2 regions of the Marinomonas sp. FW-1 genome follow, and region 1 is predicted to be linked to the other one. Evidence: riboswitches for the same ligand, from Rfam matches in the RefSeq annotation. Region 1 holds a riboswitch; the other holds the start of a gene.

Region 1 (6,722 bases):
GGCGCATAGGCTTGCCATGAACCGCTGCAAAACCTTTTACACGGAAAATATTGTGTTCTTCAATTAACTGAGTCAGTGTGTCTTGCAATAAATCGGACTGCACTTCACCCAATGTCACAACAAAAGAGTCAAAGTGATCATGGGCATGATCATGGTGTTCACCATGGGCATGATGATGATCGTGATGGTTGTGAACCTCATCGATTCGACTTTCGGTCGCTGCGTCGATGCCTAACAAGACATCCAATGCCGCTTCGCCATTTTCAATGTAAACGGTTTTGACTGTGCTTGGCACTTCATGGGCAATGATAGCCTGTACCCGAGCGCGCTCTTCCTCGTTTAGCAAATCATTTTTACTCACCACCACTAAGTCTGCGGCACTAAGTTGATCGTCTAATAATTCTTGCAAGCTTGGGTCGTGATCTAAACTTTCATCTGCTAGGCGTTGTGCTTGAACTTTATCTTCATCATGTGCAAAGCGACCTGCCGCCACAGCTGCACCATCGACCACGGTAATTACGGCATCAACGGTGCAGTGCTCTTTGATACCCGGCCAGTTAAACGCTTGCACTAAAGGTTTTGGCAGCGCCAAACCGCTCGTCTCGATCAAGATATGGTCAATATCTCCACGGCGTGCGACAAGTTGCTGCATCACTGGCAAAAACTCTTCTTCTACAGTGCAGCAAATACAACCATTCGCCAATTCGTAAAAGCCATCGTCACTGCGCAGACTTCCCTCTTCCACACCTTCTGGGCAATCAAGTGGACAAGAACGCAATAAATCGGAATCGATATCCAACTCACCAAACTCATTTACGATCACCGCGATACGTTTACCAGCGGCTTGTTTTAGGACGTTGGATAATAGTGTCGTTTTACCACTGCCCAAAAAACCTGTCACAATTGTGGTTGGTATTTTATTCAATTGCATGATTCATCCTTTTCACTTTTAGGCTGATTTTTCTTAGATTGATGTATTTTACGGAAAATATGCGCTTGCTCTTTGTCGTATAAATAGGAGTCTGCGAAATCTTCTGTATCTAATACTTTTCCGACCAATATTAAACTGGTGCGAGTGAATTTTTTCTCTCTTACTTTGGCAACAATATCCGTCAATGTTCCCACTACGTAATCTTGATCAGGCCAGCTAGTGCGATAACAAACAGCCACAGGACAGTCCTCACCATAGTGAGGTATCAGCTCTTCAACGATTTTATGGATACGAGTGATGCCAAGATGAATCGCTAACGTCGCGCCACTTTGCGCCAAGGCGGGCAAGCGTTCACGCTCTGGGAAAGGTGTTTTGCCTTCATAGCGCGTCATGATGACGGTTTGTGAAACGCCAGATAAAGTCAATTCTTTACGTAATAACGCAGCGGATGCTGCCACGGCACTGACACCAGGAATCACTTCATAATCAATATCTAATGCTTCCAAGCGACGAATTTGTTCGCCAATCGCACCATACAAAGCAGGATCTCCAGACTGCAAGCGAGCAACGTCTTTGCCCTCTTGCGCCGCTTTTTCAATCACGGCTGTGGTTTCATCGAGATTCATTTCTGCCGTATCGTAAATGGCTTCAGCAGTACCACGGACACTATCAACCACTTGTGGCGGAATTAAAGAACCAGCGTAAAGAACAATCGGACAGCGCTCCATGGTTTTAACGGCTTTTACCGTCATCAAATCTGGATCGCCTGGGCCTGCGCCAATAAAGTAAACAGTCATTTTGTCACTAACCTTTTATAAAGAGCTAAAGCTTTTTGGAATAGCCGCGAGGCGTGTAAATCCAGTGTTTCTGGCCGTTAACTATGTGTTTTGAGTCGGAATTGCCCACACTTACCATGGTGAACATATCGACATCTTTGGCCTCTAGCTCACCCAAGGTCGTAAAGGTAATTTCTTCTTCCGGACGGGTCAGTTGGCGACCAATCATCACAGGGGTACTAGCAGGACGATATTGCAATAGGACATCACGAGCGTGGTTTAGTTGCCAATCTCTTTTCTTTGAAACAGGATTATAAAATGACACGACAAAATCCCCCGCGCCACAAGCGTGTAAACGCTTGTCGATGGTTTCCCAAGGGGTTAATAAATCGGAAAGTGAAATGGTACAAAAATCGTGACCTAGCATGGCTCCAACACGGCTTGCACCGGCTTGCATTGCCGAAATGCCAGGAATCACTTCAATATCAACATTCAGCCATTCAGGATGGTGTTCTTTGCCTTGCAGCTGTAAATCCAGTAACTCAAACACCAATGTCGCCATGGCGTATATGCCGATATCACCACTGGAAATTAACGCGGTATTTTTTCCTTGAGCGGCCAAATCGAGCGCCAAACGAGCACGCCCGATTTCTTCGCCTAACGGTAGGTTATGAAACGCCTTACCTTCACTCAACTCGCCCAATAAATCTAAATAGTAGCCGTAGCCTACCCAATCACTGCAAGCTGACAATGCTTGCGTTGCTTTGGGTGCAACCAACCCTAAATCACCTGGGCCCATGCCCATTACAAATAGCTTGTTCATACGTTCTCTACAATGGAATCATGCGTCATAAGACGCGAATGAAACCATTGTACACGTATTGCTAATTTGACGGGATGAAAACACTTCGATTTAAAGTGAAGACAACTCAGGTGATAAGGCTACGACTCTACTTTAACAAGACGACATGTTGCTGCCATGGCTCCCACTTCTAGCTCTGCCGTTTCACCATGAATCCAGAAAGTAAGACCTTCCCCAAGGTAAAACGAGCCAGATGCGCTAATGGCACGAGTCAATGTGTATTCTTTATCATTCCAGGTAATTTGCGCATTTTCAGCATGAAAGAAAACATGCAAAGGGGCAGCATTACATAGGTAAGTCGCTGCGTTAGTCTGTGAAATGTCGCCCATGTCATCAACGTCGCTATCCAATGACGTCTCTTTAGTGACTGAACTACAGGCAGTCAATGCTAACAAAGACGCACAAACGAGGAATTTTTGTAACCGTGATGTTTTTATACTCACAAAGAATGACTCCATTCAAAATCAATATTCCAAATTTCTCTATTAAAGCAACAAAACACAAAATCTGCTGCTCACCGTATTTTATATCGAGATAGGTATAAAGCTCCATTCATTGAGCCATGATTATTGGTTACTTTTTGTTACTTAGATATTTATCACAAAAACGCTACATTTTTCTTAAGAACACTCTTTGACAGTCAACAACGAAAACAAGTAGTATTTATTTTGTCGGATTTATCCGACTTCGTTCTCGGGGCGGGGTGTAATTCCCCACCGGCGGTAAAGAATCTATTTCTAAGCCCGCGAGCGCCTAGAAGATCATATCTTTTAGGGTCAGCAGATCTGGTGTAATTCCAGAGCCGACGGTTATAGTCCGGATGATAGAGAGCGCGTCAGACAAGACCTTAAGTGGTGTCGTATTTTGCGACGCCTCAGGTATGCCATATTGATTATGGTGTATTTGCCTGCCCGTTCGCCCTGATTCACCTTAGATTTTTTTAGGATTGACAAATGAATCAGAGCTCAACGAATAACATTGAATTTACTCCAGCGACAAAACGTATTGCTATTCTTCATGCTTCTTGGCACGAAGATATTGTCATGAATTGTGTCGAAGGCTTTAAAAAAGAACTCGTTTCTCGTGGATATGACGCGTCTTTGATAGACGTTATCCCAGTTCCTGGCGGCTACGAAATCCCACTACAAGCCAAACTGCTGGCGAAGAGCGGACAATACGCTGCGATCGCAGGAACAGCATTGGTTGTCGATGGTGGCATCTACCGTCACGACTTTGTTGCTCAAGCAATTTGCAATGCGTTAATGCAAGTGCAATTAGAAACGGAAGTACCTGTTCTTACCGCGGTGCTAACACCTCATAATTTCCATGAGCACGATGAGCACAAAGAATACTTCAGCCGTCATTTTGTTAAGAAAGGGGTGGAGCTAGCAAATGCTTGCGATCAAACCATACGCTTAACAGAAAAAGCGAAGCAAATGCTATAAATTCAAAGTCAAACGCGACATACAAAAGCGTAATAGGTTTACAAAAATGCTCCGTATTCGAAGAATACGGAGCATTTTTTATTTCACTCAATAGTAAGTTCGACTACTCAGGTAAAAGCCTTACTTCGTAGCGATTGATACACCTCGGTATTTCGATCTTCTTCAGCACACAAGCCCAGCATATCATCCACAAAAAAGCCTAACGCTCTTCGCTCTATTTGTTCAATACCCTGCTGCTGTTGTCGTGATAAATTGCCATATTTTGAGGCCGCGCCAAAATCACCAAACAAGACATGACCTTCTTCATTAATAAGGGTGTTGTGTGCATAAAGGTCACCATGACTGACTTTTTTCTCAGAGAAGTGAGTGACCAGCTGTTCCACTTGCTCAACAATCTTGGCAATTTTATCTATCGAAAACACCTGCTCCAGCGCAAAGGTATCTCGAGTGCAAGACTCCAAACTCGGCGGTAGACCCAAATTCGTGTAATGGGTTGGGATTAACTCCATCACCAAAGCAGAACAATCAGCCTCAGCCACTTTTGCCAGCGGCCTTACCAAATTGTCATGATCACCAACCGCCAAACAGGCATCCAACTCATCTTCGGGGAAACCATCACTGGTCACGTCGCCTTTAAAAACTTTCACGGCTACTGATTCAGAAAAGCCAAAGGTATTTTTTTGCCACGTCGCGAGAGAGATAACGCCTGATGCGCCTTGTCCCAATACTTGATGCAGTTTTAGATCACCAAAAGGTACGGTTTTAAATTCGTCATGTGAATCACGTTGCGCACAAAACGGATTACCAGAGAACGCTAACCAAGCCAAACGAGGCAATTCTAATAATGCATCAGGGAAAACCACCAGCTGATTCGCTGACAAACGAATCAACTCTAAATGACGGCAGTTGATGATAGAGTCTGGCAGAGTGCTTAAGCGGTTACCTGCCAATGCCAGTTTTTGCAATCGCGTCAATCTTCCAAAATCCTCTGGCAGAGACGTAATTTTGTTGTCCGTGAGAATAAGCCAACGCGTTTGCGTCGGTAAGGATGCAGATGACACAGTCGCAATTTGATTGCTTTTAAAGCCAATCATCTCCAGTTGCTCACACTGCCCTAAGACGTCTGGCAGATGAGTAAACAGATTGTTCGAACAGAAAATTATGCGCAGTTTTTTAAGGCGTGGTAAATCAGCGGGCAGCTCACTTAAATGGTTATTAGACAAATCAAGAATTTCTAAGCTATCCGCAAGATCAAAAATCGCTTCTGGAAAGTGGGATAAGTTGTCAGAGAGCTGAAGACGAACAATGCCTTTCAGCTCTCCGCTATAAAGTTGGTCAAGTGTGTGCAAAACAATGCTCTTTCTACATAAGGTTTACACGCATTATAACCAATTACATACGAGGAATGGTGGTTATCAAGTCTGTCGTACCAACATCAATGCCCATTTGGAAAAGTAAGGTGGTTATCTGCCCCCTATGATGAGTTTGATGATTAAAGAAGTGCTGTAGAGTAAAGCCAAACCTTTGGGAATGATCAATGCCTTTCATATTTTTATACACAAGCGCCGATGCCAAGATCTCGTCGGTTACTTCATCTATCATGGCAATAATCAGCTTATCTAGCTCGAAACGCTTACTTTGTAATAAGAGTAAATCATCAAACAACTGAGTATTAAGCGCCGCAGGTCGTTCTAACGTACGAACAAGATCTAAACTAGAAAGCTCAGTAAAATGATCTGCAAAGCGTTTCAACCAAATAATGTCCGCCACAAGATTATGGTTAAGCGTTCCTAGTACTGAGCCAAAAAATGCGCCTTTATCAGCTACTAGATCAGCACGACTCAACTCCCCAACGGCCTTATAAATAGCCTGATTCATCCATTGATTATAAGACGCCATCAGCTGCATATTTTCTTTTACCGACATAATCCTCTACCTTTTTAGGTATTTGTTAAGCCGCTAATAAAACAGCAATTAGGGCAATTAAGCCAGGAACACCCTGCACAAATAGAATCTTCTTATTGGCGCTGATGGCACCATAAACGCCCGCCACAATAACACATAGCAAGAAAAAAACGGTCACCTGAAAGCCCTCGGCACCAAGCCATAACCCCCATAACAACCCTGCCGCCAAGAAGCCATTGTAAAGTCCTTGGTTTGCTGCCATCACTTTCGTTGCTTTTGCAAAATCAGGCTTTAAGCCAAATGCCCTCATCCCTTGAGGTTTATCCCAAAGAAACATCTCGATATACATGATATACACATGCAAAAGAGCAACTAGCGCCGTGGCAACCATTGAAAATAACACCATAAATACAACCTCTTATTTTTATATTTTGTTAACGGAATAGTTTTCATACTATGAGTAAAACACTAAGAAACTATTTTGGATTCTGTTGATCTACTACTTTGGACGCTTTCTGGCTGTCATCTTTTGACGGAATTTTTCCTTTGAAGTCTCTTAATACAATAGTCAACGCATCCACAGCCACTTGTGGCTTTATATCATTACTTTCTAGTAACTCAATAAGATCTACAGCCAGCTTAACGTGATCTGGCGCATGCTCTAAAGACATATGGGCTCCCTGTTAAAGTTGATCTAATTTAAATGCAGAATGCGTAAAGAGACAATGATAAATCTTTTTTGCTGTCTATAATGGCGTTTACAGCTAAAAATTGTTCGATAGAGACACATTTCATAAACTAAA
Region 2 (6,722 bases), 1.3 Mb from region 1:
GATGGCGACAAAATACCCGACAAACTTTCTAACTGCCCCAACTGAGTTCCCGCATTTACGTACACCAAAGTGCCCGCGAACATACCGATTTGGCTTACCCAGTAAAAGGTGAAAGCACGAATCGTTGTCAGCCCCATCAACAAGTTAATTAGAAAGAAAGGGAAAATAGGCACCAAACGAAGGGTAAACAAATAAAAGGCACCGTCTCTTTCGACGCCTTCGTTAAATGCGGTTAGACGATTGCCAAATCGTGACTGCACCATGTCTTGTAACAAATAACGAGATACCAAAAACGCCAAAGTCGCCCCAATGCTGCTGGCAAAGGATACGATCACGGTTCCCCACAGCAAGCCAAATAACGCGCCTGCCGCCAAGGTCATAATCACCGCACCGGGCAAAGACAAGGCTGTAACGATAACGTACAAGAGCAAAAACCCGCCACCCACCAACAAAGGGCTTTCATCTCGCCATGTATCAAACTGTGCAAGGCCAGATTTCAAACCGTCTAGTGTTAATAACTGGTTCAAATCGAAATAGAAAAAGCCCACTGCCAATGCGGCAATAAGTACCAACAATCCAATTTTCTTCATTAGTAGAACTCCGAAAGAGTTTTTGCAACTCCATATAAAACCAAACAATCTTGCTATGCGAAACCGTTTACGACTAATGCACTCATCAATACTATGTTAGAAAAGATTCAACGCGCGTATTCCTAACCAATGCCACTCTTGTCATTCCCACGAAGGCGTTCTCTTGTCATTCCCGCGAAGGCGCTCTCTTGTCATTCCCGCGAAGGCGCTCTCTTGTCATTCCCGCGAAGGCGCTCTCTTGTCATTCCCGCGAAGGCGCTCTCTTGTCATTCCCGCGAAGGCGTTCTCTTGTCATTCCCGCGAAGGCGTTCTCTTGTCATTCCCGCGAAGGCGGGAATCTATCTCTTATGTCCATAGAAAATAACCTTATTTAAACAAGACCACTGTATTCACGCCTTCGCGGGAACGACGCTGAATGAAGTGATGGCTCATGCAAAGCTTCTATGTATAGAGGTTAGACTCAACCTAGCCCTAAATTATTACAGTAACGACTAAAATATTTTTAAGTTATGAGAGTAAGGCAAAAAACAGAATGCTGCACTTAATTACAAAAACGGATTGAGTGAAGGAGAAGACAAAGAAGATTTAAAAGGAAGAAAAGGCCGCGTTTGGAAATACAAACACGGCCTATCGAAAAATACGCGCAAAGCCTACGAGACTGTTCTAATACGTCCTGCCCACAAGCTAAACAACACACCAAAACAGCAAATACACAAGATCAATACAACCAAACCAGAAAGCCCATAGGCAGCAATGGCTGTAGCAAACGTCGGCGGCCCAACCGTCGCACCAAGGTTACCAAACTGTGCCAGTAAACCATAACCTTGCGCTTGCTCACTTGGATTACGAGCAAGGGTTGGGATCATTGCCAAAGCGGAGCCTGGCACCATACCAAGGAACAACACCATCGCGCCAACCACCAGACAAAACAGTTCTGGCGAACCGCTAATAAGAGACAGCAAAAGCACACAACTGGCCACACCACAATACGCCATCAAAGCAACCCTTTGTGGTCGCATCAAATATTGTGCAATTGCCCCTGCGAGAAAGGTGCCGCCTGTACTAATCAATGGCAACACCACCATCATCAATTTTTGTAATGTCGAATCACCAATCAAACCGGGTACATAAGTCAGCACCGACACCAAAGTGCAGGTATAAAACAAGAATACGCAGCTTGGTAACAGAGCCCGAGGATTCTGATAGATTTTAGCCATCTGTCTTAAAAATCCATCCTGCATTTCCGTCACAGGAACCAAATCCAAGACCGGATTCTTTCTTAGCTTGAAAAACAACACCACACCGATTGTGGTGATAAAAAGTCCATGGCTTAAAAACAAAGTCTGCAAACCGTATTGGTCTAAAATATTTTTTCCAGCCCAACCACATAGCGCAAACGCAACACCAAAGAAGGTGCCCCAAATTCCCATGGTTAAAGACTTATGATTTGATGCACTTAATTTGGCAATCAAAGTCGGCGCCGCAACCACCACGCCCAATTGCGAAAAGCCTTCCAGCATTCGTGTCACGAATAACACATTAAAAGTTGGCAACGTGGATTGAATCAGAGACAGACTGCCGCCCAGCAACAAGGCACCAACCAACACCTTCAAATAACCAAACCGACTGGCAATCATGCCCGCCGACACCCCGAAGATTAAGCCAGCAATACCAACCGCAGACAACGCTGCGCCTGTTGACGTCGGCCCCATTTGATAATGCTCAAGCAAACCATCAAACGATACCGAGAACTTCGCAAACTGCATCGCCGCAGAAATACCTGCTACCCACAATAAAATAACGTTTAGCCACTGGGTTTTCGGCTCAGGGATAGATGATTGAAAAGAAGAGTTTGGCATCTCGCTTCCTTATTAGAATGAAAATTAAGCCATCGACCAAGAAGATGCACTTAAAAGCTGACCTAACGGACAAGTTGTGGGCGCTATTCTAAAACAAAAAGCACCAAAAATGGGCAGGTATTTCTATTAAAATAAGGAATGGTCTGACAAACTCTCTGCCAGACCATTAAAGGAAAAACTAAACCTACTGAGTGACAGCTGTTAATTCGGCTTTTCTCAGCTCTTTCATGCGCAAGCCGATGTTGCCGAGGATGAGCATCAAGCCACCGATGATTTGGTAAGCGGTTAAGCCCATATCAAGGAATAGCCAGTTGATCGCAGCGGCGAAGACAGGGAAAGACAGCTCAGCTAAAGTAGCGAGTTGCGCAGGGACCGTTTTTAAGCCTTGGTAATAGAACCACATGCCGATAAAGCCACTGAGTAATGCCATTACCACTAATAAGCTTAAGTCGATCGATGTCATCACCTTCAAACCATCAGACTGCGCCAATGCCATCGGTAGCAACACCAATAATCCAGCAACAAAACGGCCTGACATAATCGCGTTGGCAGGCATATGTTGGTAAGACAAGTATTTGCCACAGACCGTGGCCGCGCCCCAAGCGATGACTGCAATCAGGGTATAACCGTAACCCTTCATGATGCTTAACGTATCATCTGAGTAATGCCATTGCGCGTCGCCTAGTTGACGCAAATCCGGCCACATCATCACAAAGCTCCCCATTAAAATCACCGCAGCCCAGCGAACAAATTGTCCTTCAATGCGCTCTTTCAATAGCCAATAAGCCAGCAAAATCGCCACGATTGGCTGTAGTTTTTGTAGCAAGATAACGACCGTTGGATTCAAATAGTGAAAGGCCTCGGTAAATGCCAAGGTGCCCATAGCCGAACCGATACCACCAATAAAAAACAAACACGAAAAACCGCTTATCGACATATGACGATAAACATGGCGATAGCGCCACAGCATAGGTGCGACAAACAGCACCAAGGTAAGGTGTTCAATTAGGACTATTTGCAGTGTGGAATAACCCGCCCCTAATAAAGGGTAGCGAATTAAGGTATCTAATGCCCACGTGAAACACGCGATCATGATAAAAAATGTGCCTGCCATCTTTGGTTTCTCCAAATAAAATAAGATGCACAGGGGTGATGAGAACGAATAGTACCAAGATCTGCACACGAAAATGCACAGTTCAGATACACCTAACCAACCATTAGGCGTAACAAAAGCTTGGTCGACTTCTATCATCCGGACTATGACCGTCGGCTCTGGAGTCTCACCAGATCTGCTGACCTTTGTTTATAAAAACAAAGCGCTCGCGGGCTGTTGATAGATTCTTCAATCTAGTCAAATCACCGCCGGTGGGGAATTTCGCCCCGCCCCGAAGTTCGATTAATGTAAATATACATTTGTATAAAAATATATGGCTTAACTTTAAACGCATCCCGCTCTTTAGGCAATAAGCGCAACGTACGTGTTTATGAAATGCTGTATTTACTAAACAACAAAAACCTGACCAAGTATCCAATATTGATATACACTGACTCACCTAAAAATTCTCTTACATTGAATAGGAAGATTTCAATGCAAACCTCGTCCAAAAGCGGCATCCTTTACGCACTAACGGCATTCACCTTATGGGCCATCGCACCGATTTACTTTAAGGAAATGTCATTTGTTCCCGCGACAGAGATTCTTGCCCATCGAGTCATTTGGTCTTGCGTCATTGTCCTCGTGCTAATCGTCCTATTGCGGTACACCAATGCCTTAAAAAAGGTATTAAGTTCACCTAAAATCCTGATGGCCATGCTGATATCAACCCTCCTTATTGGCTTGAATTGGGGCACGTTTATTTGGGCAGTACAAAATAACAAAATGCTAAGCGCCAGCTTGGGTTATTACATAAACCCGCTCATTAGTATTTTATTGGGTATGATTTTCTTCAAAGACAAACTGGATAAAGTGCGCAAAGCGGCAGTGGTTTTATGTTTCTGCGCCGTGGTATTTGAAGTTATCCAATTTGGTTCTTTACCTTGGATTGCTTTAATTCTAGCGATGACCTTTGGCTTTTATGGCTTAGTTAGGAAAAAGATTGCGGTGGATAGTTTTACTGGAATGGCGATTGAAACTGCCATTATGCTGCCTTTGGCTCTTACCTATTTGATACTCAGCCCTTCACCAAGCGCTAACATGTTTGAAAACAGCGCAAGCGTCAATTGGCTACTGTTTGCAGCTGGCCCAGTCACTATGGTTCCGTTGATGTGCTTTGCGGCAGCGGCAAACAGAGTCAGCATGGTGACTCTTGGCTTCTTCCAGTACATCGGACCAACAGGCATGTTTTTTCTAGCGGTCTTTTTGTATGACGAGCCACTTAGCGCCGAAAAACTCACCACTTTTGTACTAATTTGGTCGGCATTGGCAATGCTGATTATAGACTCTATTCGTCGTATTCGAAAAACGAAACCCGTACTTACTGATAAAGAAGCAGTCTAGCTTCTTAATAAACTGATGGGATGGGAGCGAAGTGCGTGATCCACTTTCGCTCATTCGTAAAGACTGAAGATTCCCCGTAATCAACAAGGAAGCATCGCGGTAACGCGTAGGCCTCTCTTTTTATTGATATAAGAAGCTCTATTGTTAGAAACATCTTCAATAAGGTGACTTCTTTCCATGAACATTAATATCCAAAAAACCTTTGCTAAAACATTCTCAACGATCTTTTTTACCCTCGCAGGCTTTGTTGTTTTCGCCAGCTTCGCCGGAGCTTTCAGTGAATACAATCACGGCGAAAGCCTCACCCAAGTGATCATTAAGATCATCAACTCTAACATCATCGCCATTGCCGTATTTGAGCTGGCGATGGTGATAAATAAAGAATACGGCAGCGATAACGAGCATGACATTATTGTTTTATTACGACGAACCTTGCCGAGGTTTATCGGTACAGTTTGTGTTGCTATGGCATTAGAAGGCTTAATTATGGTGATCAAATACAGCCAGCTCGATATGGCGGGGAACTTGTATTACCCCGTAGCCATTGTTGCTAGTGCAGGGTTCTTGCTTATCTCTCTTGGCGTTTTTCTAAAATACGCACCTCGAGAACATTAATTTGTTAAAGCTTGAGGAACTGAAAAAAAGCGTCCATAAAATGACCTTATGCAGCACCATAAGGTCATTAAAATTATGGTGTTTTTTTTGTTTCTTTTTTAGCAATCAAGCCTCACAATCGCGGCATGTTTAGCTACTGATTATTACCAAATGAAGATCATCTCTTTTGACGCCCTAAGAACACTACATTTACCCCAGGTCCGCTACATCAAACCTGAATCTATGTACGACCACCTTGATGAGATCAAAGAAGCCGACTGGCTATTATTTCCTCAATACTGGCAGCTTAATGCATTAGTTCACGGGCTAAAAAAGCGAATTTTCCCTAGTCTTGCTACTTATATGATTGGCCACGACAAAGTAGAGATGACTCGAACTTTTCGTACCGTTGCGCCACTGCAGCACCCCTATACAATTATTGCGGCGAATACGCCCTATGAAGCGGAAAAAATTTGGGATGAAATGCCATCGCCTTTTGTCGCTAAAATCCCTCGCAGCAGTATGGGTAATGGCGTTTTCTTGATAGAAACCATTGGTCAGTGGCGTGATTACCTTGCTCAAACCGACGTATTGTATGCGCAAGAATATCTACCAATAGACAGAGACATGCGTGTTATTTGGGTGGGCAATAAAATTGTCAGTGGTTATTGGCGTCTGCAGTCAGACAATGGTTTCCATAACAACATCAGCCAAGGCGGGCAGGTGGAAGTTGCCTTAATACCAAAAGAAGCGCAGGACTTAGTCACATATTTAGCTGAATCACTGGACATTAATCATGCCGGATTCGATATTGCCATGGTAGGTTCTACGCCTTATGTGATTGAAATCAATCGCATATTTGGCAATCAAGGTTTGCCCAATATCCAACATGATGTAAATACAGAGCTGCTTAATTACCTCAATGAGCAGCATTTGCTATCAATGACCACTTTCACAGATCAGCCAATCGGATTTTGATTCTTTAATGAATCTTGCAAAGAAAAACCACTCTTTGCAAGATTCATGCATCAAATCACCACCGCACCAACGCCGCTGTAAACCTATCAGTACTGACTGCTATTTTTACATGGAAGCATCTAAGCGATTACTTAACTTGCCTACCCATCAAGATCATCCGATCAAGCGCAGTGTTCAAAGACTTGACGACCTCAGGTTTGATAC

The links. Region 1 has a riboswitch for FMN ahead of C1X04_RS13215 (6,7-dimethyl-8-ribityllumazine synthase). Riboswitches for the same ligand answer to the same signal wherever they lie in the genome.
Region 2: it holds a riboswitch for FMN, as region 1 does, so the genes downstream of both, C1X04_RS00695 (DMT family transporter) here and C1X04_RS13215 (6,7-dimethyl-8-ribityllumazine synthase) in region 1, are expected to answer to the same signal.

What each region holds. Positions count from the first base shown of each region.
Region 1 covers NZ_CP025987.1:2,847,372-2,854,093, forward strand. The annotation lists gene cobW (cobalamin biosynthesis protein CobW) at 1-931, opposite strand, end outside; gene cobM (precorrin-4 C(11)-methyltransferase) at 922-1,728, opposite strand; gene cobJ (precorrin-3B C(17)-methyltransferase) at 1,754-2,530, opposite strand; gene C1X04_RS13210 (MliC family protein) at 2,650-3,012, opposite strand; FMN riboswitch at 3,255-3,405, shown strand; gene C1X04_RS13215 (6,7-dimethyl-8-ribityllumazine synthase) at 3,523-4,014, shown strand; gene C1X04_RS13220 (leucine-rich repeat-containing protein kinase family protein) at 4,122-5,363, opposite strand; gene C1X04_RS13225 (DinB family protein) at 5,407-5,940, opposite strand; gene C1X04_RS13230 (DUF1304 domain-containing protein) at 5,966-6,325, opposite strand; gene rsmS (pleiotropic regulatory protein RsmS) at 6,396-6,590, opposite strand.
Region 2 covers NZ_CP025987.1:151,918-158,639, reverse strand. The annotation lists gene C1X04_RS00705 (FAD-dependent oxidoreductase) at 1-590, opposite strand, end outside; gene C1X04_RS00700 (nitrate/nitrite transporter) at 1,241-2,449, opposite strand; gene C1X04_RS00695 (DMT family transporter) at 2,634-3,563, opposite strand; FMN riboswitch at 3,686-3,847, opposite strand; gene rarD (EamA family transporter RarD) at 4,038-4,946, shown strand; gene C1X04_RS00685 (hypothetical protein) at 5,124-5,561, shown strand; gene C1X04_RS00680 (RimK family alpha-L-glutamate ligase) at 5,712-6,518, shown strand; gene C1X04_RS00675 (hypothetical protein) at 6,646-6,722, opposite strand, start outside.